DNA from 3 places in the Paenarthrobacter sp. NEAU-H11 genome. Region 1 is predicted to be linked to each of the others. Evidence: riboswitches for the same ligand, from Rfam matches in the RefSeq annotation. Region 1 holds a riboswitch; each other region holds the start of a gene.

Region 1 (7,479 bases):
TTGCGTTGCCTCCATGGCAATCACCTCCCAGCCCAAGAGTACGACTGCCTACCCGGCGGGGAAAGGGCGAAGGAGAAAGTGCGGAGGGAAATGGAGTGCATGGCGGCGAGGTGGGGAAAGAGCCGCGCCATGGCAGGATTTTGACCATGCCGCTGCATCTTGTGCTGGTTGCCGATACCCATGTCCCGAAGCGCGCCCGGGCGCTCCCCGCACAGCTGTGGTCCGCCGTCGAAAGCGCCGACATGGTGTTGCACGCCGGCGACTGGGTTGAGGCGTCCCTCTTGGCGGAGTTTGAACAGCGGAGCCGCTCGCTGCTGGGCGTCTTCGGAAACAATGACGGGCCGCAGCTGCGCCGGCGGTTGCCGGAAGTTGCCACGGCCACGCTCGAGGGAGTCAACTTTGCGATGGTCCACGAAACCGGCCAGGCAAAGGGACGTGAGGCACGCTGCGAAGCGCTGTACCCGGAGGCGGACGTCCTGGTCTTCGGGCATAGCCACATCCCGTGGGACACCACCACCCCGCGCGGCCTGCGCCTGCTGAACCCGGGTTCACCCACCGACCGCCGCCGGCAGCCGGCCTGCACTTACATGACCGCCGTCGTGGACGCCGGCCGGCTGGCCGACGTCCGCCTGGTGGAGGTTTCCCGCGGCTGACGGGAGGCGGGAAGGGACGGGGTCGACAGGGGCCGCGTACTGCTTGCGCCGGAACAGTAGACGTGCTTGGCTTTTCAGTCCTGGTCCTGCTCCGCGAGCAGGGCGTCGGTGGCCTCGTCCGGCTGGCCGTCAAAGAACTGGGCAAGGACGGTCTTGAACACTGTTTCGCCGGGCGCGGCGCGGAGGAACAGGGTCATGGACGAGTGCAGCTTCCTGGCATCGATGCCGCCCAGGATTTCCTCGGCAGTGCGCCCGGCGTGGTTGGTGAGCGCCAGGGCGCACTCCAGGAGCCGCGGGCCCAGGACCTCGTGGTCCAGGTACGCCCGGGCTTCGGCCAGCGAAGTGATGGCGTATTTCCGCGAGGTAGGGCTTTGCCCAAGGCCGGCGAGCTGCGGAAAGATGAACCACATCCAGTGGCCGGCCTTGTTGCCGAGCTGAAGCTCAGCCAAGGCCTGCCCGAAGGTCCCGCCCTCGCCTGCGCCGCTGTCCTGGGCTGACACGAAGCGTTTCAGGTCATAGGGATCGTTCATAGCTGTCTCCTTTGTGGGGGGCCTCAGTGCCGGACTGCTGCCCAATGCAGGCCGCAGCCCTGCGCAGCCGCCCGTCCGGGTCCTGGCTCCACCTGGCAAGGACCACACCTGCGCGCTGCCGGTCGCATCCTGCCAGTCCAGCCAATAGCGGCAACACTACGTCGGACAGCAGGGGGTCCACCAACTCGGGGCTTTCCGCGGAACGAAGGAAGCCCTCGATCCGGGTCAGGTCGGAGTGCAGCAGGAGGCCGGCCCTTGACTGCAGGAGCACCACGGCGGCCAGGCGCCGCTCAAAAACCGGCCTGCTGCCAGGTTTCGGCTGGCCCCACAGCCCGGACGCCAGCTGGAGCACGGCATCGTGGTCCAGCTCCTTGAACTTCCGCAGGGCGTCCCGGACCGTTCCCCGGACGGCGCCCACCGAAGAGCCGTAGGAGGACAGCACCCCGCCCAGCCGGGACTCGACGTCGTCCGCCCGGTACCAGGCGCCTTCATTCTGCAGGGTGCGGTCGATGAACGCCGCGGCGGCCGCCACACAGTCGGTCCCGCCGTTCATCGGCCACGTCCCGCGGCTGCGTGCCGGATGCAGAACGGTGTCCACGGCCTGGCCTCCAGCCTTCCCTCCGCGATAGGTTCTCCACAAACCGCACAGATGCCGTACGTGCCGGCAGCGATCCGGGCCAGGGCGGCCTCCACCTGGTCAAGGCCGGCGGTGCTTTGCTGCAGCAGGGCAGCTGCCTGGGACAGCTCGAAGGCAATGGTGGAACCCTCGGGATCGTGTTCGTCGTCGACGTTCGAATCCTGGCGCGCAGAGTTTGCCGAGGCAATGTCGGCGCGGAGCGCCGGGAGCAGTGCCACCTTCCGCTTCCGCTCCTCCTCGAGGAGGACGCGGAATCTTTCGAAATCAGGCATGGGAAAAGCCTAGCGCGGTGTCAGTACCAATTCCTGGCCACGGAGTGGTTCCAGGCCGAGCAGGGGGAACCGTACCGCTCGCGGATATAGCCAAGGCCCCACTCGATCTGTGTCCGGTAATTGGTCAGCCAATCGCTGCCGGCGCTGGAATACTTGCCCGGCGGCAGCGCCTGCGGGATGCCGTAGGCACCGGAGTACGGGTTGGTGGCCGTTGTCAGCCAGTTCGATTCCTTGGTCCAAAGCCGGGCAAGGCAGAGGAACTGGTCCGATCCCCAGCCATAGGCCCCCAGCCTGCCCGAGGCGTAGCTTTTGGCACCGGCAGGATCGTTGACCGCACCCGCAGGAGCAGAGGGAATTACGACGGCGGGCGGGCTGGGCGGCGCGGCAGGCGCCGGAGCGGGGACAGGCGGAGCAGGATCCGCCGGCGCAGGGTTGCCGGCCGGAGGATTTTCAGGTGCCGGATCGGCAGGAGCCGGACGCACGGGGGCGGGAGCAGCAGATGGCTGCGCCTTTGCCGCCGCGGCGGCTGCGGCAGCCCGTCGTCGTGCCTCTTCTCCGGCCGCGGCCCTTTTCGCCTCCTGCGCTGCTTCATAAGCGGCCAGAGCCGCCTGTCCACGCCGGAATTCACCCTCAACCGCCGCCGTCGTGCCCTTCAGGGACGCCAACTGCTCGGTCAGCTCCCGGTTGCGCTGCTGTTCTTCCGTAAGCTGGCGTGCCATGGCTTCCTGGGCCGATCGGGCCGCCGCAAGCTTTTCCGCCGCCTCGCCGGACAGCCGTTCACGCTCGGCCCGGGCGGCTTTCTCCTGATCGGCCAGTGAAGCCGTGACTTTCCCCGCGGCGGCTGCCTTGTCCACAAGGCCCGCCGTTTTGCCGCCCACCAGATGCACCACGTTGAGCCCGTGGACATTGTTGTTCCCGATCGCATCAAGGGCCACGAAGAACCCCATGTTCGTACCGCCCGTTTTGTAGGACTGGGCGGCCAGGGCTCCGATGTCCTTCCTGTGGCGGATGAGTTCGGCTTTGGCGGTCCCGGCCTGTTCCGCCAGCGACTCCACTCGGGCAGTGGATGCTGCCAACGCGGCATCAGCCGCTGCAGACTCAGCGGCTGACGCCACCGCCGCGTTGCCCAAGGCCTCCGACTGCGCCTGCAGCCCGTCCAACAGGCCTGCGATCATACCGATCTCTTTTTCCGTGCCGGCCTCGGTCAGCTTGGCCCGCTCCACGTCCTCCCACGAGGGGTAGCCACCAGGCGGAACGCCCTCGGCCGCGCCGGCCGGAGTCAGCCAAACGCTGCCGGCGAGGGCGGCGGCCAGCAGTATTCCGGGCAGGCGGTGCCGGGCATTTAGAACGGAACGGGACATAGTTCGGAAGCTTACCGGCTTCAACCTTCACTTCAAGGATGAGGGGCCTGCATCGTTATACAGCAGAGACAAGCCATCGACTTTCCACGGTGAAAGCCTGAGCGTGCGCGCAGTGCCCGCGACCCAGAGTCGATTCGTTTGCATAAACCGAGAGGAGAACCTCGCATGTTACCCAAACGTGACAATCGGCGCCGGGGCGGGTTATGGTCTTAAGGTGTCCCTCCCAGACGGGACATTCCCCTCAGCTTGCCGAGCCCTGCCGCTGAACCGGGAACCATCGCTATCCAGCTGGCAGGGACGGGGGAACCAAGTTTCCACGGCCTCTCAAGAGGCCTTGGGGTTAAGTCGCTGGCACCTCCGTTCCTTTCGGAGTTGCTCCCGGCCGGGTATCTCCAGCCCGAACCCGACAGCTCACCCCGCAGGCATGGGAGAGGCGATCAACTGTGTCAAAAATTTCCACCACCGCCCGTCACCGCGCAACTCCGGCCCGCTCCATCATCCTGGAAGGACTGGCTGTTTCGGCCAAGTCCCAAGCCAGGACCCTGGGCCGTCCGGCGCTCGCCGTCGCAGCCGCATCCGGCATTGCCTTCGGCGTCGGAGCCCCGGCGCACGCCGGTGTGACAGGTCCGGACACCACTGAGACCACTAACATCCAGGCCTCCGCCGCCCCGGCAGCAGCAGTTGCAGCCCCCGCCGCCGCGGCCGGAACCGTCCATACGGTTGTATCCGGCGACACGCTGGGCGCCATCTCGTCCGCCTACGGCGTTGCCCTGAGCGATGTCCTGGCAGCCAACGGGCTTTCAATCTCCGCGGTTATCTACCCCGGCGACCAGATCCAGATCCCGGGTGCAGGCTACGCCCCGGCAGCTCCGGCCGCCGCACCCGCCCCGGCACCCGTCCAGACCGCCGCTGCCACGGCACCGGCGAACACGGGGATGAACCTGTCCTATGCCTCTGCCAGCACCGGCACGGGCACCGGAGCAGCAATTCTCGCCTCGGCTTACAGCCAGGTGGGCGTCGGCCAGGACTGCACCGCGATGGTGGAGAACGCCCTGCGTTCCGTTGGCCTGAGCGTCGGCGACCTGGCTCCCACCCAGTTCTTCCAGTACGGCACTGTTGTGGGTTCCCCCGCTCCCGGTGACCTCGTGATCACGGCCGGCCACGTGGGCGTTTACGCCGGCGACGGCCAGGTTGTCAGCGGCGGCGTGAACGGTTACAGCACCGAAGTCCACTCCATCAGCTGGCTGAGCGGCGCTTCCTTCGTCCGCGTAGCGTAACCAACGGCGACGGGGCAGTCCGCTCGCAGCGGGGCAGGCCCATCCAGCAGACAGGGGCGGCAGCCGGATTTACCGGCTGCCGCCCCTGTTCCGTCTCACGTTCCCTGCCTCATTGCGCCGCGGGTCTTCCACGCTTTCCCTGGTCCCGCAAAGGGCTAGGTGCCGCAGAAGGTCCGGTATTTGCCGAAGTCCTCCGGCGGTCCTTCCGTGTAGCGTTCCAGCCCCGGACGCTCCTGGAACGGGGACCGGACAACCTCAAGGAGGCGGTTAAACGGGTCAAGATCGCCCTCGGTGGCAGCGGCCAGTGCTTCCTCCACCAGGTGGTTCCTGGGGATGTACGCGGGGTTCACGCTGTCCATGAGTTCGGCGTCGGGCTTCAGCGCGGCCCAGCGTCCGGCCCAGGCATCGAAAGTCCCCAGGTCCAGCACCATGCCGCGGGCAGGCCTGGAGTTGCCCCGGGCGGCCTGTCCAAGGTTCCGGAAGAATTGCGTGTAGTCAACGGGTCCGTCCTTCAGCAGGCCGATCACGCCATCCACAAGGTCCGAGGCTTCGTCACGTTCCGGGCCTGCCGCAGGGCCGGCAGGCACGCCGAGCTTGGCCTTCATGCCCTCGAACCAGGCATCACTGTACCGGCCGCGGAACGTGCCTAGGGCCTCCACCGCGGGGCCGACAGCCTGTTCCTGGTCTTCGTTGAAGAGCGGCAGCATGGCCTCAGCGAGCCGGGCCAGGTTCCACTCGGCTACCACGGGCTGGTTCGCGTAGGCATAGCGGCCGCCTACATCGATGGAGCTATACACGGCGGCGGGATCAAACGCGTCCATGAATGCGCAGGGCCCGTAGTCGATGGTTTCCCCGGAGATGGTCATGTTGTCCGTGTTCATGACCCCGTGCACGAAGCCCACCAGCATCCACTTGGCCACGAGCTCCGCCTGGGCGGCGACCACTGCTTCAAACAGCGCCAGGTAGGGCTGTTCGGACCGGGCTGCAGCCGGATAGTGCCTGCTGATGGCGTGGTCCGCCAGCCGGCGCAGCAGGTCCATGTTCTCCGTGGCCCGGGCGTATTGGAAGCTGCCCACGCGGAGGTGGCTGCTGGCCACACGGGCCAGGACGGCGCCCGGCAGCATCGTGTCCCGGCGCACCGGCCGCCCGGTGGCTACGACGGCCAGGGCCCGCGTGGTGGGAATGTTCAGGGCGTGCATGGCCTCGCTCACAAGGTACTCCCGCAGCATCGGGCCGATGACGGCCCGGCCGTCGCCCGCGCGGGCGAAAGGTGTACGGCCGGAACCCTTCAGGTGCACATCCCGCAAGCGCCCGCCGTCGGCAACTATTTCGCCCAGCAGCAGCGCGCGGCCGTCGCCGAGCAGCGGTGAGTAGCCACCGAACTGGTGCCCGGCGTACGCCTGGGCTACGGGGGTCGCACCCGGGGGGAGGTAGTTGCCCAGCAGGAGGCGCACGCCTTCCGGCGTCCGCAGGTAGTCGGGTGCCAGCCCCAGCTCGGTCGCCAGCGCGTCGTTAAGGACCAAGAGTTCAGGCTCCGGCGCTTCCTCCGCCTGCCACGGAACGGCCAGCTCCGCCAGTTCACGGGCAAAGCGGCCCTCGAAGACGACAGTTGATTCTGCTGCAGCAGTCATGGGTTAACCCTATCGCCGTCGCTTGTCCGGCCGTTGATGAGCTCATCGGTGACCTCCCCGGCTCGAGGAATGGCATGGCCTGGCAGAGCGGTCCGTTCAGGTGCAGTGGACCGTTCCGGTGCCGTGACGCCATGCCCCGGCCAGCGGCGCCGCCGGGGCATGGGGACGCGTTGCAGGTCCTGCGCGGCGATGACGTCAGTATCCGCCGCACGGGCCCTGGCCTGGACCGCGAGCGGCGCGGCGTCCTCGCCGTACCGTGAGGAGAAGTGCGTCAGCACGAGGGTTCGGGCGGCTGCCCCCGCTGCCAGTTCCCCTGCCTGCCCGGCGGTGAGGTGACGGTACTGGCGCGCCAGCCCGCCGTCGTCATCGCTGAAGGTGGACTCCGCAACGAGGAGGTCGACGCCGTCGGCCAGCTCCTCGGCGCCCTCGCAGGGCGCCGTGTCCATTACGAAAGCGAAGCGCTGGCCGGGCCGCGGAATGCTGACATCATCGAGGCGGACGCCCGCAAGGCTGCCTTCATGCTGCAGGCGCCCGATCGCGGGGCCCGATATTCCTGCCGCGGCAAGGCGTTCAGGCAGCAGCGTGCGGCCGTCCGGTTCCACCAGCCGGTAGCCGTAGGTCTCAATGCGGTGCTTCAGCGGCCGGACGTCAAGGCCTTCGGCCACCGTCCCGCTTCCGCCGTGGGGGCGAAGCCTGAGGTCGATTCCCGGTGAACTGACAGACACGAGGGCGCGCACCACGTCTTCCCCGGATAACGGGTAGTGAAGATGGATAGGGTGCGCCACCCCGTCCAGGGCCATCCGCGACAACACCCCCGGCAGGCCAAAACAATGGTCTCCGTGGACGTGGGTGAGGCAAATGCGGGTTATCTGGCTCGTCGGGATCCCCGCGTGGATCATTTGGCGCTGCGTTCCCTCGCCCGGGTCAAAGAGGAAACCTTCCCCGTCCCACCGGAGCAGGTAGCCATTGTGGTTCCTGGTCCGGGTGGGGACCTGGGAGGCCGTACCGAGGATGGTGAGGTCGCGCATGGCGGTGGGTGCCAAAAAGCAGGCTCCGGAGGAGTCCGGGACCTGCTTTTGTGGTTGCCGGGTCGGCTTAGCGCCGCCGGAGCATTCCCA
Region 2 (7,479 bases), on a different contig from region 1:
CGAGCTGACGGGCCCGGCGCTCGAAAACGCATGGCTGCGGGCAGACCTCAGCCTGCTGGTCTCCCGCGCTGAGGCCTTCGGCATGGTGGTCACCGAGTCGCTCGCCCGCGGTATCCCGGTGATCGTGCGCGAGGGGACGGGCGCCGTCGAGGCCTTGCGCCTGGGCGCACCGGGCACGGACGACGACGGCGGCCGGCTTCCCGGAGCGAAGGTTGCCTTCCCTGCCGATGACGACCCCGCCAACCCCGCCCTGCTGGCCCAGGTCCTGCGCAGCTGGCTGGAGGACACCGCAACCAGGGCTTCCTGGCGCGAAAGGGCGGTTCAGGCGAGGAGCACGCTGCCGGGTTGGGACCGGACAGCGGCCGTGGTGCTGGACGCCATCAGGAGTTAGAGCCGGTGCCCGGCGAAGAAATCACGCAGCAGCCCGGCACACTCCGCCTCGCGCACCCCGGGATAAACCTCAACCCAATGATTCAGGCGGCGCTCGCGGAGCACGTCGAACACGGATCCTGCCGCCCCCGCTTTTTCATCCCAAGCCCCGAAGACCACCCGCGGAATCCGGGCCAGGACAACGGCGCCGGCGCACATGGCGCAGGGCTCCAGGGTCACCACCAGCGTGCAGTCGGCGAGCCGCCAGCCGTCCCCGCTGCCGCCGTCGAGCACTGAAAGCTGGCGCAACCGTTCTGCCGCCTCCCGGATGGCAACCATCTCGGCGTGGGCGGTGGGATCACCAAGCTCCTCCCGCTGGTTCCGGCCGGAACCCAGCACGGCGCCGTCGGGCCCTATGACCACCGCACCAATCGGCACATCCTCCGTAGCAAGGGCGCGGCGGGCCTCGGCCAGGGCAAGGCCCATCCACGCGTCGTGTTTTTTATCTGCGGAGACCATGGCTCAATGATAGTTTCGTGGGATAACCCGAGCCCGTGACGCCCCAGACGCCGGGAGGCACAGTGAGCACCGTCCGAGACCGCATGGACAAGTGGATCAAGCCCTATGCCGCCTTGTGGCTGACCCTGATCATCGGCGGAACACTGGTGGTCACCTTGGCCCTGCTCGGTGCGGAGGTATACGCGAATGTAGTGGACGAGGAGGGGCTGGCCAGCCTGGATATTCCCGCGCTGGAATACTCCCAGTCGCTGCGGAATCCCGAGGTGGACGCCTTCGCCACCGGCTTTACCAACGTGGGCGGGGGGATCGGCATGCCCATTCTCGCCAGCATCCTCACCGCGTGGCTGACATTACTGAGCAGGACGTGGCGGCCCATCGTCCTGGTGGGCGGCGCTGCCCTCGTTTCCACAACTGCAACCACCCTCGGCAAGCGACTGGTCGGCAGGACCCGCCCGGACCATTCGGAGGCGGTGCCCCCCTATGAAACCACACCGTCCTTCCCCAGCGGACACACGCTGAACACAACAGTGGTGATAGGCGTCCTGGTCTATCTGATGTGCCTCCAGTTCCAAATCCTGTGGGCTAGGATCGCCGCGATAACGGCCGGAGCCATCTTCATCATCGCCATGGGCCTGAGCAGGGTTTTCCTGGGACACCATTGGTTGACCGATGTGATGGCCGGCTGGTTCCTTGGCCTTGCGTGGGTGTCCATGGTGATCCTCGCCCACCGGCTGTTCCACCTGATACGCCGCCGCGAGCACGCGGGCCCTGCGCCCACGTTTGAACACCCCGTCCTCCGCGAGGACCACACCGGGGAGCCGGAGGCCAGCGGCGAACGGCCGGGGAGGGGGCCGGCGGCCGGGTGATAGTTTTGACCAATGCGCACTCTCGTTGTGGACCACCCGCTGGTCGCCCATAAGCTCACTGTCCTCCGCGACAAAAACACTCCGTCCCCGGTCTTCCGGCAGCTGACGGAGGAGCTGGTGACGCTCCTCGCCTACGAGGCAACGCGCGAGGTCCGCACCGAGCCCGTCACCATCGAAACGCCCGTCAGCACCACCGTGGGCACGGCGTTCACCAAGCCCACCCCGCTGGTGGTGCCCATCCTGCGCGCGGGCCTTGGAATGCTCGAGGGCATGACCAAGCTCGTCCCCACAGCTGAAGTGGGCTTCCTCGGCATGGCCCGTGACGAGGAAACCCTGGACATCATCACGTACGCCGAGCGCCTGCCTGAGGACCTTACCGACCGGCAGATCTTCGTTCTGGACCCCATGCTGGCCACCGGCGGGACGCTGCGCGAAGCCATCAAGTTCCTGTTCAAGCGCGGCGCCTCTGATGTCACCTGCATCTGCCTGCTTGCCGCTCCGGAGGGACTGGCGAAGCTGGAGGAAGAACTCTCCGGCGCCAACGTCACCATCGTGCTGGCCTCCATCGACGAAAGGCTCAACGAGAAGTCCTACATCGTTCCCGGCCTCGGCGACGCAGGCGACCGGCTGTACGGCATCGCAGGCTAAGGACATCGCAGGCTAAAGCCAGGCCTTTCCTGTTCCCGGCCGCAGGGCTAGCCTGTGCGGATGGACTGGAAACTGGAACTGGTGTTTGTCCCTGTGTCCGACGTGGACCGGGCCAAGGATTTCTACGTCAACAAGGTGGGGTTCAATGCCGATTTCGATCAGCGGCCCACGGAATCCATCCGCTTTGTCCAGCTGACCCCTCCCGGCTCAGCCTGCTCCATCTGCATCGGGGAAGGGCTCACGGACGCGCCTCCGGGTACCGGCTCCAACCTCCAGCTCGTGGTCAGCGACATCCAGGCTGCCTACGAGCACCTGAAGGGCAACGGGGTGGACGTGAGCGAAGTGGACGTACAGGACTGGGGCCATTTTGTGTACTTCGCTGATCCGGACGGGAACCGGTGGGCCGTCCAGTACATCCCCGGCCGGGACGCGGGGGAGCAGCAGAAGTAGGTTACTGCATCCCGCCTAGTACCAGTTGTTCGACAAGTGGAAGTTCAGTGCACCACACGGCGACTGGTAGCGCTCCTGGATGTAGTTCAGGCCCCAGTTAATCTGCGTGCGGTAGTTGGTGAGGTAGTCGGCTCCGGCGCTGGCCATCTTCTCAGCCGGCAGGGACTGGACGATGCCGTAGGCGCCGCTGCTCGGGTTGGTGGCCGTGGTGGTCCAGTCCGATTCCTTGGTCCAGAGGGTCTGCAGGCACTGCATCTGGTCCGGAGCCCAGCCATAGGAAGCCAGCTGGCCTGCGGCGTACGCCTGGGCGCCTGCGGGATCATTAACCGCGACGACGGGTGCGGGCTCGGGTGCCGGGGCCGGAGCGGGTTCCGGCGCCGGAGCCGGTGCGGGCTCGGCAACGGGAGCAGGTTCGGCTGCCTGCGGGACAACGTTGATCTGCTCGGCTGCGGGCTCAGGCGCAGGGTTGGCCCGGATTTCGCTCTGCTCCATGCTCAGCTTGGAATGGGACTCCGAAGCCTGCGCCCCGGTGGCTGCCACGCGGGCACCCGTGTCGGTGGCCTGGCCCGCAGCGCCAACTCCAACAAGGAGGGCGCAGGATGCTGCCAGCAGTCCGGCGCGCCGGCCGACGGAGGGGAATTTGCCTGCTGCACGCGTGGAGCGTGCATCCGTGCCTGAATTCGGGCGTGGTTTTACAAGGAACTTGGACATAATAGATCGCCTCTCACACCTGCGGAGTTAGCTGTCGGGTTCGGATGAGGGCATCCGGCCGCACGGAAAAAACACGTGCAGGCTTAACCCCAAGGGCAGTCAGTGCCCGGGACGGTGGGTCCCCCGCCTCTGCCGTTGTTCAAGAGGAATCCGGGAAGTGGCAGAGCTTGGCGTCAACCCGGGATATGCGGCCCGAACGGGGACCGCACCCATTCGACGGTACAGGAGTTCAGCGCATAAGTCACATTTTGGTAACGGAGGTCACGATGACGGCGCGCCGCCTTGTGCCATTCCCCGCATGAGGGGTAGCCGCAGGGCGAACTGCGTGCGGCCGGGTTGCGACGTCACCGTTACCCGTCCGCCGTGGGCCTCAACAATGGACTCGACGATGGACAAGCCCAAACCGCTGGTTCCTTCAGCGGCGGACGCGCCGGGCGCGCTGGTCCCCGCACGTGCCGCGTCTGCGCGGGCAAACCGGGCGAAGACCTGGTCCACGAACTCCGGCGGTATGCCGCCGCCGTCGTCCGTTACGGTCACCACTGCGGCGCCCTCCGGCGTTTTCTCCACCCCCGTTACCACCGTGGTTCCCGGAGGGGTGTGCTTGCGGGCGTTGGAGAGCAGGTTCATCAGCACCTGCCGCAGCTGGGACGGATCCCCGTTCACCACCACCGGCTCGTCGGGGAGCTCCAGCCGCCAGGTGTGCCCTGGCGCCATGACCTTCTCATCGCTGACGCCTTCCACCACCAGCTGGGTCAGGTCCACCTCGGCAAGCTTCAGCGGCTGGCCCTCGTCGAGCCGCGCGAGCAGTAGGAGATCCTCCACCAAAGCGGTCATCCGTTCCGACTGGCTTTGCACCCGTGCCAGCGACTTCTCCCCGTCCGGAGTGAAGTTTTCCGTCATTCTCATCAGTTCGGTGTAGCCGCGGATGGCGGTCAGCGGCGTGCGCAGCTCATGGGAGGCGTCAGCCACGAACTGCCGGACCTTGGTCTCGCTCTTCTGCCGCGCCTGCAGCGCATTCGCAACGTTGTCCAGCATGAGGTTCAGCGCGTGCCCCACGCTGCCCACCTCAGTTCCAGGGTTGGAGTTCGACGGCGGGACGCGAACGGCAAGTGCCACCTCGCCGGCGTCCAGGGGCAGCTGCGAAACCCGGGTGGCCACCTCGGAGAGCTGTTCAAGGGGCTTCATGGTGCGGCGGATCAGGACCGTGCCCACCAGCCCGATCAGGAGCAACCCGCCCAGCGAGACGAACACGAAGGTCCACACCAGGGACGTCAGCGTGCTCTCCTTGGCGGCCAGGGGGAGCCCTGTGACCAGGACGTCACCGAAACTGGTCTTGACCGCAATCAGCCGGTAGTCACCGTTTGAGAGCGTGCGGTCAACGGGCCGGGCATCGGTGGCCAGTGCGAGCAGGACCTGCTTGTCCTCGGAGGACAGCGCAGAGCGCGTAGTGTCCGGGGCCAGGAAGCCGGCGCTGTTGACCTGGCCGTTGAGGATGCGGGCGTTCAGTGTTCCCACGCTTTGTCCGCGGGAATCCAGGGGGTCCCTGCCGTTGAAGCCGCCGGAGGGAGGCCGGCCGGGATCGTTGGAGCGGGCTGCGGCCTGGCTCAGCTGCTCGTCCAGCTGGCGGGTGAGGAAGGAGTCCATCGAGGCGTAGCTGGCTACGCCCACCGCACCGCAGATGGCGATCAACAGCGCCATGGCCAGCAGGATAAGGCGTGTGCGCAAGTGCCAGGTGGCGGGTTTGAGCCAGCGCCGGGGCTGCGGCTCCGCGGTGTGCACGGAGGTCATGGCGCGCCTACTCCGCCGGCTTGATGACGTACCCGGCGCCCCGCACGGTGTGGATCATGGGCGGGTGCACGGCGTCCACTTTCTTGCGCAGGTAGGAGATGTAGAGTTCCACGATGTTTGCCTGCCCGCCGAAGTCGTAGTTCCACACCCGGTCCAGGATCTGGGCCTTGCTGATGACGCGCTTTGGGTTCTCCATGAGGTAGCGCAGCAGCTCGAACTGGGTGGCCGTCAGCTGGAGCTCCTCGCCCGCGCGGGTCACCTCCCGGGTGTCGACGTTGAGCACAAGGTCTCCCACTACCAGTTCCGCAGTGTCCATGGCGGCAACTCCGGAGCGCTGGACCAGCCGGTGCAGCCGCAGCAGGACTTCCTCCATGCTGAAGGGTTTGGTCACATAGTCGTCGCCGCCGGCAGCGAGGCCCACGATCCTGTCCTGGACCGCGTCTTTGGCGGTCAGGAAAAGCGCGGGAACCTCGGGTGCGAAAGCGCGGATCCTGTTCAGGACCTCGACGCCGTCGAACCCTGGAATCATGACATCCAGGACCAGGACGTCGGGGCGGAAGTCCTTGGCCAGCTTCACCGCTTCCGGGCCGTCGGCAGCTACTGCCACGGACCAGCCCGCCATGCGCAGCCCCATGCTCATGAGTTCAGAGAGGCTGGGTTCGTCATCCACGACGAGGGCCCTGATGGGGGAGCCGTCCGGATGGGTGAGTTTGGGGAGGTTGTTTGTCATGGAGTGCGACGTGGCCATGGGACAACTTTCCGATTATTGGTTTAAGCCCGGCTATGGCATTCCTGTGACCAAGCTGTGAATCCCAGCCTAGCGAGCTGGATGCCGGAAATGCGGTGCTCCTGCGTGGCCGCTGCTGCGGGATTGCCGTCGCGCGGCAGTTTTCCGGGAAAATTTCTTGTCCGAAAACGCGGGCGGCTGGACACGCCAACAAGGCGGTGAGTGGGATTTCCCTATCAGTCCCAGTCTTGAATATTTTCGACCGGAAGCACCATGCTGTCGAACAAAATTCTGCCTAGGGGCGGAATCGGACGCCTCCAAGGGATAACAAGCGTTATTTTTATGGCTCCGCCAGAATCGTGATTTGCGGCACATTAGCCCAGTTCGTCTCATTATGCGGACGATCGCGTCCATTGTTACTTGCAAGTTGGCATTGTTACGCTGCACACTTCCAATGTGAACAAGAACTCAACAGCACCTGCAGACGCAGAATATTGGCCCAGCACATCCGCTGCTGCCGACATGCGCTGTTGTCGAATGCACGCCTGACCTTCCCACCCTCCGAAGTTCTTAGGCATTCGCCCCCAGCCCAGCGTCGGGCGCCCCTCCCCAGTTCGCAATGTGGGGAAACCCAGCATTCGGGCCGTGATGACGGCCATTCACATTGAGGTAAGCACTTATGTCAGTTGCATCCGGATACGTCCACATCTCTGTCCGTAACGCCGCCAAGGCGGGCCAGCAGACCGGCCTCCGCCCCGGCTTCGGCCCCCGCCCTGCCCTTGCTCCCTCTGCTTCCGGAAGCAACTTTCCCGCCCAGGGCTACGCGCCCCAGGGCTATAACCCCAATTCCTACGGGCAGCTCCGTGCCGTCCAGCCTGCCGAGGCGGCACCGATGACGGCCCCCACTCCCGTAGTGGCCGGTCCGGCTGCTGTCCGGCCTGTCGCCAATGACAACGTCGCCCGCGGATTCGTGCTCTACATGGGCATCGACGAGGAAACCGCGGCGGCCGCCGGGACCTCCATCGCCAAGCTGGCCCAGGAAATCCGCGCCTACGCCCAGTCCCTGGTGTCCGGGGCCGAAAGCTACGCAGCCGTCGCCGTGGCCCCCGCAGGCACTCCCGGTTCCGCGCTCGACGTCGTCCGTTCCACGTTCGGTGACCCCACCGTCAACGCCCGCCCGCGCACTGACGCCGCGCGTCCCGCGCAGGCCCAGGAGCCGCGCCCGTCCGGTGTCCTGATCGACCTCGCCCGCCGCGAAGTCCACCTGGACGGCGAGTCCCTCAACCTGACGTTCAAGGAGTTCGAGCTCCTGAACTACCTTGTGGAGAACGGAACCCGCACCGTGGGCCGCGATGAGCTCCTGGAAGGCCTCTGGCGCAACGCCGAAGAGGTCCCCAACGA
Region 3 (7,479 bases), on a different contig from region 1:
TCACCGAATGAGAGGTGCTGCGCTTTCTTCTCCACCAGGCCGAAGCTGGCGACGTCCCAGAACGCCGTGGAACCGCCCACGCCCAGCACCACCTCATAGCCTTCCGGGGCACGGAAGAACTGGCTCAGGCCTTCGCGTACGGACCCCACCAGGTTCTTGACCGGTGCCTGCCGGTGGGACGTTCCCAGGATGGTCTTCGATGCGGCGGACAAGGCATCGATCTGCTCCTGCCGGACTTTGGAGGGACCGGCGCCGAACCGCCCGTCCTTGGGCAGGAGGTCGGCGGGAATAGTGATGCTGGTTTCGCTCACAGGTGCTCCAATTTCGGCGTGGACGGGGTGTTGGTCCGGACGGATGTGGGTGCCAGGCAGTCGCGGCGACTGTGACTCGGGCCCTCCCTCATTCTGCCTGAACAGCTGTTTCAGCGGGAACCGGGGCCGTCATAGTCCAGACATTGAGACAGGGCCCCTGCCCGCGCCGTCAACTATTCGGACAAACTCAAAATAGGCTAAGCTTTCCAACGGACCACGCTGCATGTGAAGGCGGTACGGTGGGACAACGCAAGGTACTGCGCTCGAGGAGCTGAGCTGGATGACGGATCTGATCGACACTACGGAGATGTACCTTCGGACCATCTTGGAGCTTGAGGAAGAAAACATCGTTGCCCTCCGGGCCCGGATCGCGGAGCGGCTGCGCCACTCCGGGCCCACTGTGTCGCAGACCATCGGCAGGATGGAACGGGACGGCCTGGTGGTTGTCTCCGGAGATCGGCACCTTGAACTCACGGAGGTGGGCCGGAAGCGCGCCACCGAAGTCATGCGGAAGCACAGGTTGGCGGAGCGGCTCCTGGCCGATGTCATCGGGCTGGACTGGGCCTACGTCCATGACGAAGCCTGCCGCTGGGAGCACGTCATGAGCGAACGGGTGGAACGGCGCATTTACGAAATGCTGAACCATCCCACTGAGTCCCCGTATGGCAATCCCATCCCGGGATTGGCGGCCCTCGGGGGCGAGGCGCAGGCCGCTGCGGACGCGGCGGTCAGCCTGCTTGAGGCCATGAAGACCTACGGCCCGACGTCTGAGGTGACAGTCAGCCGCCTGGCAGAGCCGATCCAGGTGGAACCCGAGTTGTTGGTCCAGCTTGATGAAGGCGGAATCCGGCCCGGTGCCTCGGTCTCGCTGGAGCGGGTGGGGGAGTACATTTCGGTCCGCGTCCCGGGCATCGAAGGGGCCCTGGAGCTGCCGCCGGAAGTCGCGGCGCACGTCTTCGTGGCCGTACGCTAGGGACCGCTGGAGGCCTCCCGGCTACCCCAACGGGTGCCGGTTACGCAAAGATAACGGAATTGTTACTTTGGGACTTTTGCCCCTATAGTTAAACCCAAGCGTTGATACTAAAGCGTTACCTGATCTGGAGCCGAGCTCTGCCAGCGGATCAGGTGCACGAGTCATTACTGGCAGAGGCGGGGGAACCACAAACGGCAGCCGGGGGACTGCCTTGGGGTGAAGTCCGTCAGCAGCAAGCCTCTTCCAGTGAAGGATCCTCCGTGGATACCTCTGTGCCGAAGCTTGCTTACGGCGGACCGGGTCTTTGAACTCTCTGACCCGAATCCGACAGCTAACTTCGCAGGCTTTCCAGAGAGGAACCCTTCTTGTCCATGCAGACCCCCAGGGGACGCCGCCGCGCAGCGGTGCCCGCTTCGACGCCGCGGGTTGTTGAAGTCATCACCACGGAACGCCCCCGCGATCCCCACCGTGATGCGCGCCGCCGTCGTGGTCCCTTCCGCCAAGTCACCGAGTTCGCTGCTGCGAGCGGAATCGGCCAGAAGGCCGGAATCGCACTCGCAGCCACAGGCCTGGTGCTGACCGTGACGGTGCCGGCCACCAGCCCCGTGATGGCCACCGACGCTCCCGGTGTTACTCCGATGGCAGCCTCAGCCGTCACGCCGCAGCCGCAGATCTCAGCCGAGGCCGGTGCCCAGATCGATTTCAGCCGTTCCGCCGTGGTCACCCAGGCGGATCCGGACGGCAAGCTCAAGCAGCTTCTCAGTGCCCAGTCCGCCGGCTCGGTGTCACGTGCTGCCTCGGCAGGAAGCCTCGGCGCTCCACTGGCCACGCTGACCACAGCGTCCCCCTTCGGCTACCGCGTCAGCCCGATCACCGGTGGCTCAGGCGACTTCCACCGCGGCCAGGACTATGTGGCCCAGTGCGGTACGTCGGTCTTCGCTGCCGCCACCGGTACCGTGACCTTCGTGGGCTGGCACCAGTTCGGCGGCGGAAACCGCGTTGTGGTGGACCACGGCAACGGCCTGGAAACCACGTACAACCACCTCTCCTCCTTCAGCGTGAGGGAGGGGCAGACCGTCTCGCGCGGGGACGTAATTGCCCTTAGCGGGACCACGGGCGCCTCCACGGGCTGCCACCTCCACTTCGAGGTGCAGGTCAACGGCGAAGTGGTCGATCCGACTGGCTGGCTGTAGTCAAGTGACGGTGAACTATCAGATGATCGTGACTTGCCGTGACCTGAATGTGACATTCACTCAAAACTGCTGTACCGTCTAACTCGCGTCAACTTTTCCGAAGTTGACGCTCTTGTGCGGATTGCCTAACTCTGCCACCGCTCAAGGTCCGTTCGCATTTCATCGTCTGGCAGGGGCGGGGGAACCAATTTTGGTCTTGGCTTTGGCTAAGACCTTGGGGTTAAGTCGCAAAACTTCCTTGGAAGCAGCGCGGCCGGGTGACTCCCATCCGAATCCGACAGCTCACCTCGCAGGCATTGGGAGAGGCTACCTTCGTGTCTTCACGCAATAATTCTGCGCGCCACCGTGCGCAAACGGTTCGTACCAACCCCTTGGACACTATGTCCAAGGCTGTTAGTGCCAATGCCGGGACAGTAGGTCGCCAGGCTGCCGTTATCGCCGCAGCTTCCGGTCTTATCCTCAGCATGGGCCTGCCCGCCAACGCAGCGGACACCACCGCTGGTGTTTCCGCTTCCACCGAGTCCGGCTCCGCGCAGGCTGCCCTGGCAGTCACCGCAGCCCCCACGGCCACCGTGTCGTTCGAGCGGCCCGTGGTCAAGACCACTGCCGCCCCGAAGCCGGAGCGGGTGCGCCCACAGTCCACCGCCACGGAAACGGGCGCAGCGTCGAGTTCGGAGTCTGCAGCGGACAAGCTGGCCAAGACTGTCTCTTCCGCTTCCACCTCAGGCATTGCTGCCATCGCCTACACGGGCATTGGCAGCCCCTACGTCTGGGGCGGCACCAGCCCGGTCACCGGATGGGACTGCTCCGGCTTCACCCAGTGGGTTTACGCCCAGGCCGGCATCAGCATCCCCCGCGTCAACGCCTGGACTGCCATGACCCCCACCTCCACCCCGCAGCCCGGCGACCTGGTCATGCAGAACGGCGGAGCGCACGTCGGCATCTACGTCGGCAACGGCATGATGGTCAGCGCGCTCAACCCCTCCCAGGGCACGCTGCTCCACGCCGTAGCCGCCACCGGCACCTCTTCGTTCTTCACCATCAGCAAATAGTTCTTGGACCCTCGGGTCCAAGAACTATTTCTTTGCTCCACCACGCTTTCCGCTAACACCACATCCCCGTTCGGGGCGTGCCGGCGTACCCCCAAGATGCCGGCGCGTCCACATCCCTTGGTGCCCACAACGGCCTGAGGAAAACGAAAGAGAGAACTGATGACTACTCGTGCTACCGCACGGCATCGCGCCGAGGTCACCAAAACCAGCTCAATCGCCATCATCGCCAAGGCTGTCGGCGAGAACGCCGGCGGCGTAGGCCGCCAGGCCGCTGTCATCGCCGCCGCTTCCGGCCTGGTACTGACCAGCGGCATCGCGGCGAACGCTGCCGACTCCAACGTCCAGCGCGACTCCGCTCCGGCTTCCACCCTGGAAGTTGAATCCGCCGTCGAAGCCCCCATCTCCGCGGCCTCCACGATCAACATCACCTTCGAAAAGCCCGCCGTCACCACCACGCCGGCCCCGGTTATCGAAGAACCCGCACCTGTCGAGGTCCAGGAGGCCGAGCCGGCCCCCGTCGCCCAGCCTGCTGCTCCCAAGGTCACCGCCAAGGTTTCCACGGCCTCGGCCCCTGCCGCCGCTCCCACTGCTTCCGCCAGCGGCAAGGGTGCAGCCATCCTGTCGGCTGCATACGCCCAGCTGGGTGTTATGCAGGACTGCACCATGCTGGTCACGAACTCCCTGGCAGCAGTGGGGATCAACTTCCACGACTGGCCTGCAGGCTACCTCTCCCTGGGTCGCACCGTCAGCGCTGCCGAGGCGCAGCCCGGCGACCTGATCTACTACGCTGACGGCGGTGCCGGCATGGCACACATCGCTGTCTACGCAGGCAACGGCCAGGCCGTCCACGGTGGCTACAACGGAAACCAGACGGTGGTCTTCAGCGCCAACGTCGGCTCCGGCCCCGTGTTCATCCGAGTGAACTGACCCGCCAGTTCCGGCGGTCCAGCCAGGACTCAAAAGAACCCTTGCCCTCACGGCAAGGGTTCTTTCCTTTTAACTGCGGGTTAACTGCCGGCTGCTCCAGCCGTTCAGTATGCGCCGCCTGACTGGATCGACACGACCGTTCAGGGAAAGGGCGATTAGCCGATCGCGCGCTTCTATGTTTACTCTTGTGGTGTCGATCCATAGCCCGGACATGCCGAGGGCAGCCGGCCCTCGTGCCCCTGGACGGGTGCGGCCGTGAAGAGGTACGTGCATGCGCACTCTCGTTCTGAATGCTGGGTATGAGCCCCTGGCGGTGATCACTTTCCGCCGGGCGCTGGTGCTTGTGCTCACGGGCAAGGCCAGCGTGGTTGCCGAAGGCGATGATCCCGTGGTGGGACCGCAGGAAATCCTGGGCCGTCCCTCGGTGATTCTCCTGAACCGTTACATCCGGCCGAGGTACAACCAGGCCACTGCTGTCAGCCGCCGCGGAGTGCTCAGGCGCGACGGCCACAGATGCGCGTACTGCGGTAAAGCGGCCCACACCATCGACCACGTCCACCCCAAGTCCCGGGGCGGCGAGGACTCCTGGGAGAACCTGGTGGCGGCCTGCCTGCGCTGCAACAACGTCAAGGGCGACCATACGCCGGCGGAAATGGGCTGGAAACTGCGTTTCGTCCCGGAGCCACCGCATGGAACCATCTGGCAGATCAAGGAACTTGAGAAGCCCACTCCAGCCTGGGATCCGTTCCTTCTGCCGGAGCGGGCCGCCTGACCGGAACCTTCGGCACGCCCGCAGCGCCGCCGATGGCTAGGCTGGGGGCATGGAACAGAAGCGGCTGGACTTCAATGCAGTGATCCTGGCCGGCGGCCGGTCTTCCCGGTTGGGCGGGGTGCCGAAACAGGGCTTGGTTTTCCATCATGACACCCTCCTCCAGCGCGCCCTGGCCGCTGCAGCGGATGCTGCGCGGACGGCGGTGGTGGGCCCGGACGCCGGACATTCTGTCCCCGGGGTGCTTTTCTGCCGGGAAGAGCCGGAGTTCGCGGGGCCGGCAGCTGCCATCTCCGCCGGACTTGACGCCTTGGCCCGGGACGGACACGAGGCGGAGTTCACTTTGGTGCTGGCGTGTGACATGCCGCTGGTCCGGGACGCAGTGGAGGCACTGGTGGCGGCCATGGTTTCGACGAACGCAGACGGCGCCATGGCACGCGCGGAAGACGGCCGGCTCCAGCCTCTGGCCGGTTTTTACCGCACGGCTGCGTTAAAAACCTCGGCGGCACAGCTCTCGTCCCGTGGCGCCCTTATTAACGGCTCCGTGCGCTCCCTCCTTGCTAGTCTGGAGGTGCAGCCTGTCACCGTCCCTGCAGGTTCCACGGCAGACGTGGACACCTGGGATGATGCCGCCGCACTAGGGATTGCCGCCGGCAACCAGGACAAAGGCCAGGACCGGCGCAGCCGCAGTTAAATAGGGAGGCACGTTCGTGAAAAGCCAGGATGAAACGCTGGAGGAGTGGTGCAGGTCCCTCCTCCAGGCCTATGAACTGGAGGACGTCCAGGTGGACGTCAACGCCATCCTTGCCTTGGCCGGTGTGGCCGCCCACTCGGTGGTCCGTCCGGCCGCGCCCCTGACGACGTTTATTGCCGGGTATGCCGCCGGCCTGGCGTCCGGCTCGGGCCGGGCACCCAATGCTGCTTCCATGGAGTCCGCCCTGGCCGTGGCCCGTTCCCTGGCTGCCGACTACGATGCTGAAGCCGCCGGGGCTCCCGGCGAATGACGAAGGAGTCCCAGCAAGCAGCGGATGCTCCCGGGGGCGGGCAGCCGAGGCACCTCGACCATACGTGGGAAGAAGCCCGGCGGGCAGCTTTCGACGCCGGCACTCCAATCCCCGCCGGCCCTGTTCCCCTGGAGCTGGCCCTCGGACGCAGGCTGGACCAGGACATTGTGGCCCTGCAGGTGATGCCCCACTATGCGTCATCGGCGATGGACGGCTGGGCCGTTAATGGCACGGGGCCGTGGATCCTGGTGGATGCAGGTTTGCCGCTGGCTCCGCACCAGGCCAGTCCCATTGCCACGGGGGGACTCATACCGCCCGGGGCGAAGGCGGTGCTGCGCAGCGAAAGCGCCCGCCTGGACAAAGACGAAGACGGGCTGCCCGTCCTGGTGACCGGCGGCACTGCCCGCCCTGGCGAGCCCCGTGCAGGCCAGCATGTCAGGAAAGCAGGGGAGGAGGCCTCGGAAGGGGACATCCTGGTCAAGGCCGGCGTGGTGCTGAACCCTGCGCACCTGGCCCTCGCAGCCCTGGCCGGTTATGACGAACTTGTGGTCCAGGGAAAGCCCCTGGTCCGGCTGCTGCTGACCGGTTCTGAAGTGGTTGGGAGCGGCCTGCCGGTTCCGGGGCAGGTGCGTGACACCTTCGGCCCGCAGCTACCGGCCGTGGTGGGCATGCTGGGCGGGCTGCCGGGCGGACAGCAACGGATCGGCGATTCGTACGCTGAATGGCTGGCGGCACTGGAGGACGTGGTCCCCGGGGTGCCGGGCGCGCCGGACCTGCCGGCCGACGTCGTCATCACCACAGGCGGAACCGGAAAGTCCGGCACCGACCACCTTCGCCGGGCCGTGCGGGAGCTGGGCGGGCGGCTGATCATTGACGGCGTGGCCATGCGTCCCGGACACCCAGCCGTCCTGGCCGAACTTCCGGACGGGCGGTTCGTGCTTGGACTGCCGGGTAACCCCCTTGCAGCCATGATGGCACTTTCCACGGTGGGGGCCCCGCTGCTGGCGGCGCTGGGACACCGCACGCTGCCGGCCGTGCAGGAGGTTCCCTGCGGAACCACCCTCGACCCCGAACCCGGGCGCACACGCCTGGTCCCGTTCCGCCTGCTTTACGGCATGGCCTCTCCGGCCCAGCACACCGGCCCGGGCATGATGCGCGGGCTGGCTTCAGCGGACGGCGTTCTGGTTGTGCCTCCCCACGGGGTGCAGCTGGGAGAGCTGGTGCCCGCCTTTGCCCTTCCGTGGGGGCCG

What was found. Region 1 has a riboswitch for cyclic di-AMP ahead of ACQ3DC_RS11660 (LysM peptidoglycan-binding domain-containing protein). Riboswitches for the same ligand answer to the same signal wherever they lie in the genome.
Region 2: linked by a shared signal. The riboswitch ahead of ACQ3DC_RS18010 (hypothetical protein) and the one ahead of ACQ3DC_RS11660 (LysM peptidoglycan-binding domain-containing protein) in region 1 are both predicted to bind cyclic di-AMP.
Region 3: linked by a shared signal. The riboswitch ahead of ACQ3DC_RS09360 (C40 family peptidase) and the one ahead of ACQ3DC_RS11660 (LysM peptidoglycan-binding domain-containing protein) in region 1 are both predicted to bind cyclic di-AMP.

The regions. Positions count from the first base shown of each region.
Region 1 covers NZ_JBNZGA010000008.1:38,484-45,962, forward strand. Annotated here, with positions in the region: gene ACQ3DC_RS11630 (DUF1918 domain-containing protein) at 1-15, opposite strand, end outside; gene ACQ3DC_RS11635 (metallophosphoesterase family protein) at 147-653, shown strand; gene ACQ3DC_RS11640 (DUF1810 domain-containing protein) at 728-1,183, opposite strand; gene ACQ3DC_RS11645 (DNA alkylation repair protein) at 1,167-1,736, opposite strand; gene ACQ3DC_RS11650 (TraR/DksA family transcriptional regulator) at 1,733-2,092, opposite strand; gene ACQ3DC_RS11655 (lytic transglycosylase domain-containing protein) at 2,113-3,453, opposite strand; cyclic di-AMP (ydaO/yuaA leader) riboswitch at 3,722-3,893, shown strand; gene ACQ3DC_RS11660 (LysM peptidoglycan-binding domain-containing protein) at 3,897-4,730, shown strand; gene ACQ3DC_RS11665 (protein adenylyltransferase SelO) at 4,886-6,361, opposite strand; gene ACQ3DC_RS11670 (ribonuclease Z) at 6,358-7,389, opposite strand; gene ACQ3DC_RS11675 (hypothetical protein) at 7,457-7,479, opposite strand, start outside.
Region 2 covers NZ_JBNZGA010000017.1:79,039-86,517, reverse strand. Annotated here, with positions in the region: gene ACQ3DC_RS18035 (glycosyltransferase family 4 protein) at 1-391, shown strand, start outside; gene ACQ3DC_RS18030 (nucleoside deaminase) at 388-888, opposite strand; gene ACQ3DC_RS18025 (phosphatase PAP2 family protein) at 972-1,754, shown strand; gene upp (uracil phosphoribosyltransferase) at 1,767-2,402, shown strand; gene ACQ3DC_RS18015 (glyoxalase superfamily protein) at 2,463-2,852, shown strand; gene ACQ3DC_RS18010 (hypothetical protein) at 2,868-3,563, opposite strand; cyclic di-AMP (ydaO/yuaA leader) riboswitch at 3,569-3,729, opposite strand; gene ACQ3DC_RS18005 (HAMP domain-containing sensor histidine kinase) at 3,825-5,351, opposite strand; gene ACQ3DC_RS18000 (response regulator transcription factor) at 5,359-6,099, opposite strand; gene ACQ3DC_RS17995 (winged helix-turn-helix domain-containing protein) at 6,758-7,479, shown strand, end outside.
Region 3 covers NZ_JBNZGA010000006.1:26,779-34,257, forward strand. Annotated here, with positions in the region: gene serC (phosphoserine transaminase) at 1-311, opposite strand, end outside; gene ACQ3DC_RS09350 (metal-dependent transcriptional regulator) at 592-1,284, shown strand; cyclic di-AMP (ydaO/yuaA leader) riboswitch at 1,428-1,645, shown strand; gene ACQ3DC_RS09355 (M23 family metallopeptidase) at 1,656-2,477, shown strand; cyclic di-AMP (ydaO/yuaA leader) riboswitch at 2,606-2,787, shown strand; gene ACQ3DC_RS09360 (C40 family peptidase) at 2,858-3,529, shown strand; gene ACQ3DC_RS09365 (NlpC/P60 family protein) at 3,689-4,456, shown strand; gene ACQ3DC_RS09370 (HNH endonuclease) at 4,728-5,228, shown strand; gene mobA (molybdenum cofactor guanylyltransferase) at 5,278-5,919, shown strand; gene ACQ3DC_RS09380 (DUF6457 domain-containing protein) at 5,936-6,229, shown strand; gene ACQ3DC_RS09385 (molybdopterin molybdotransferase MoeA) at 6,226-7,479, shown strand, end outside.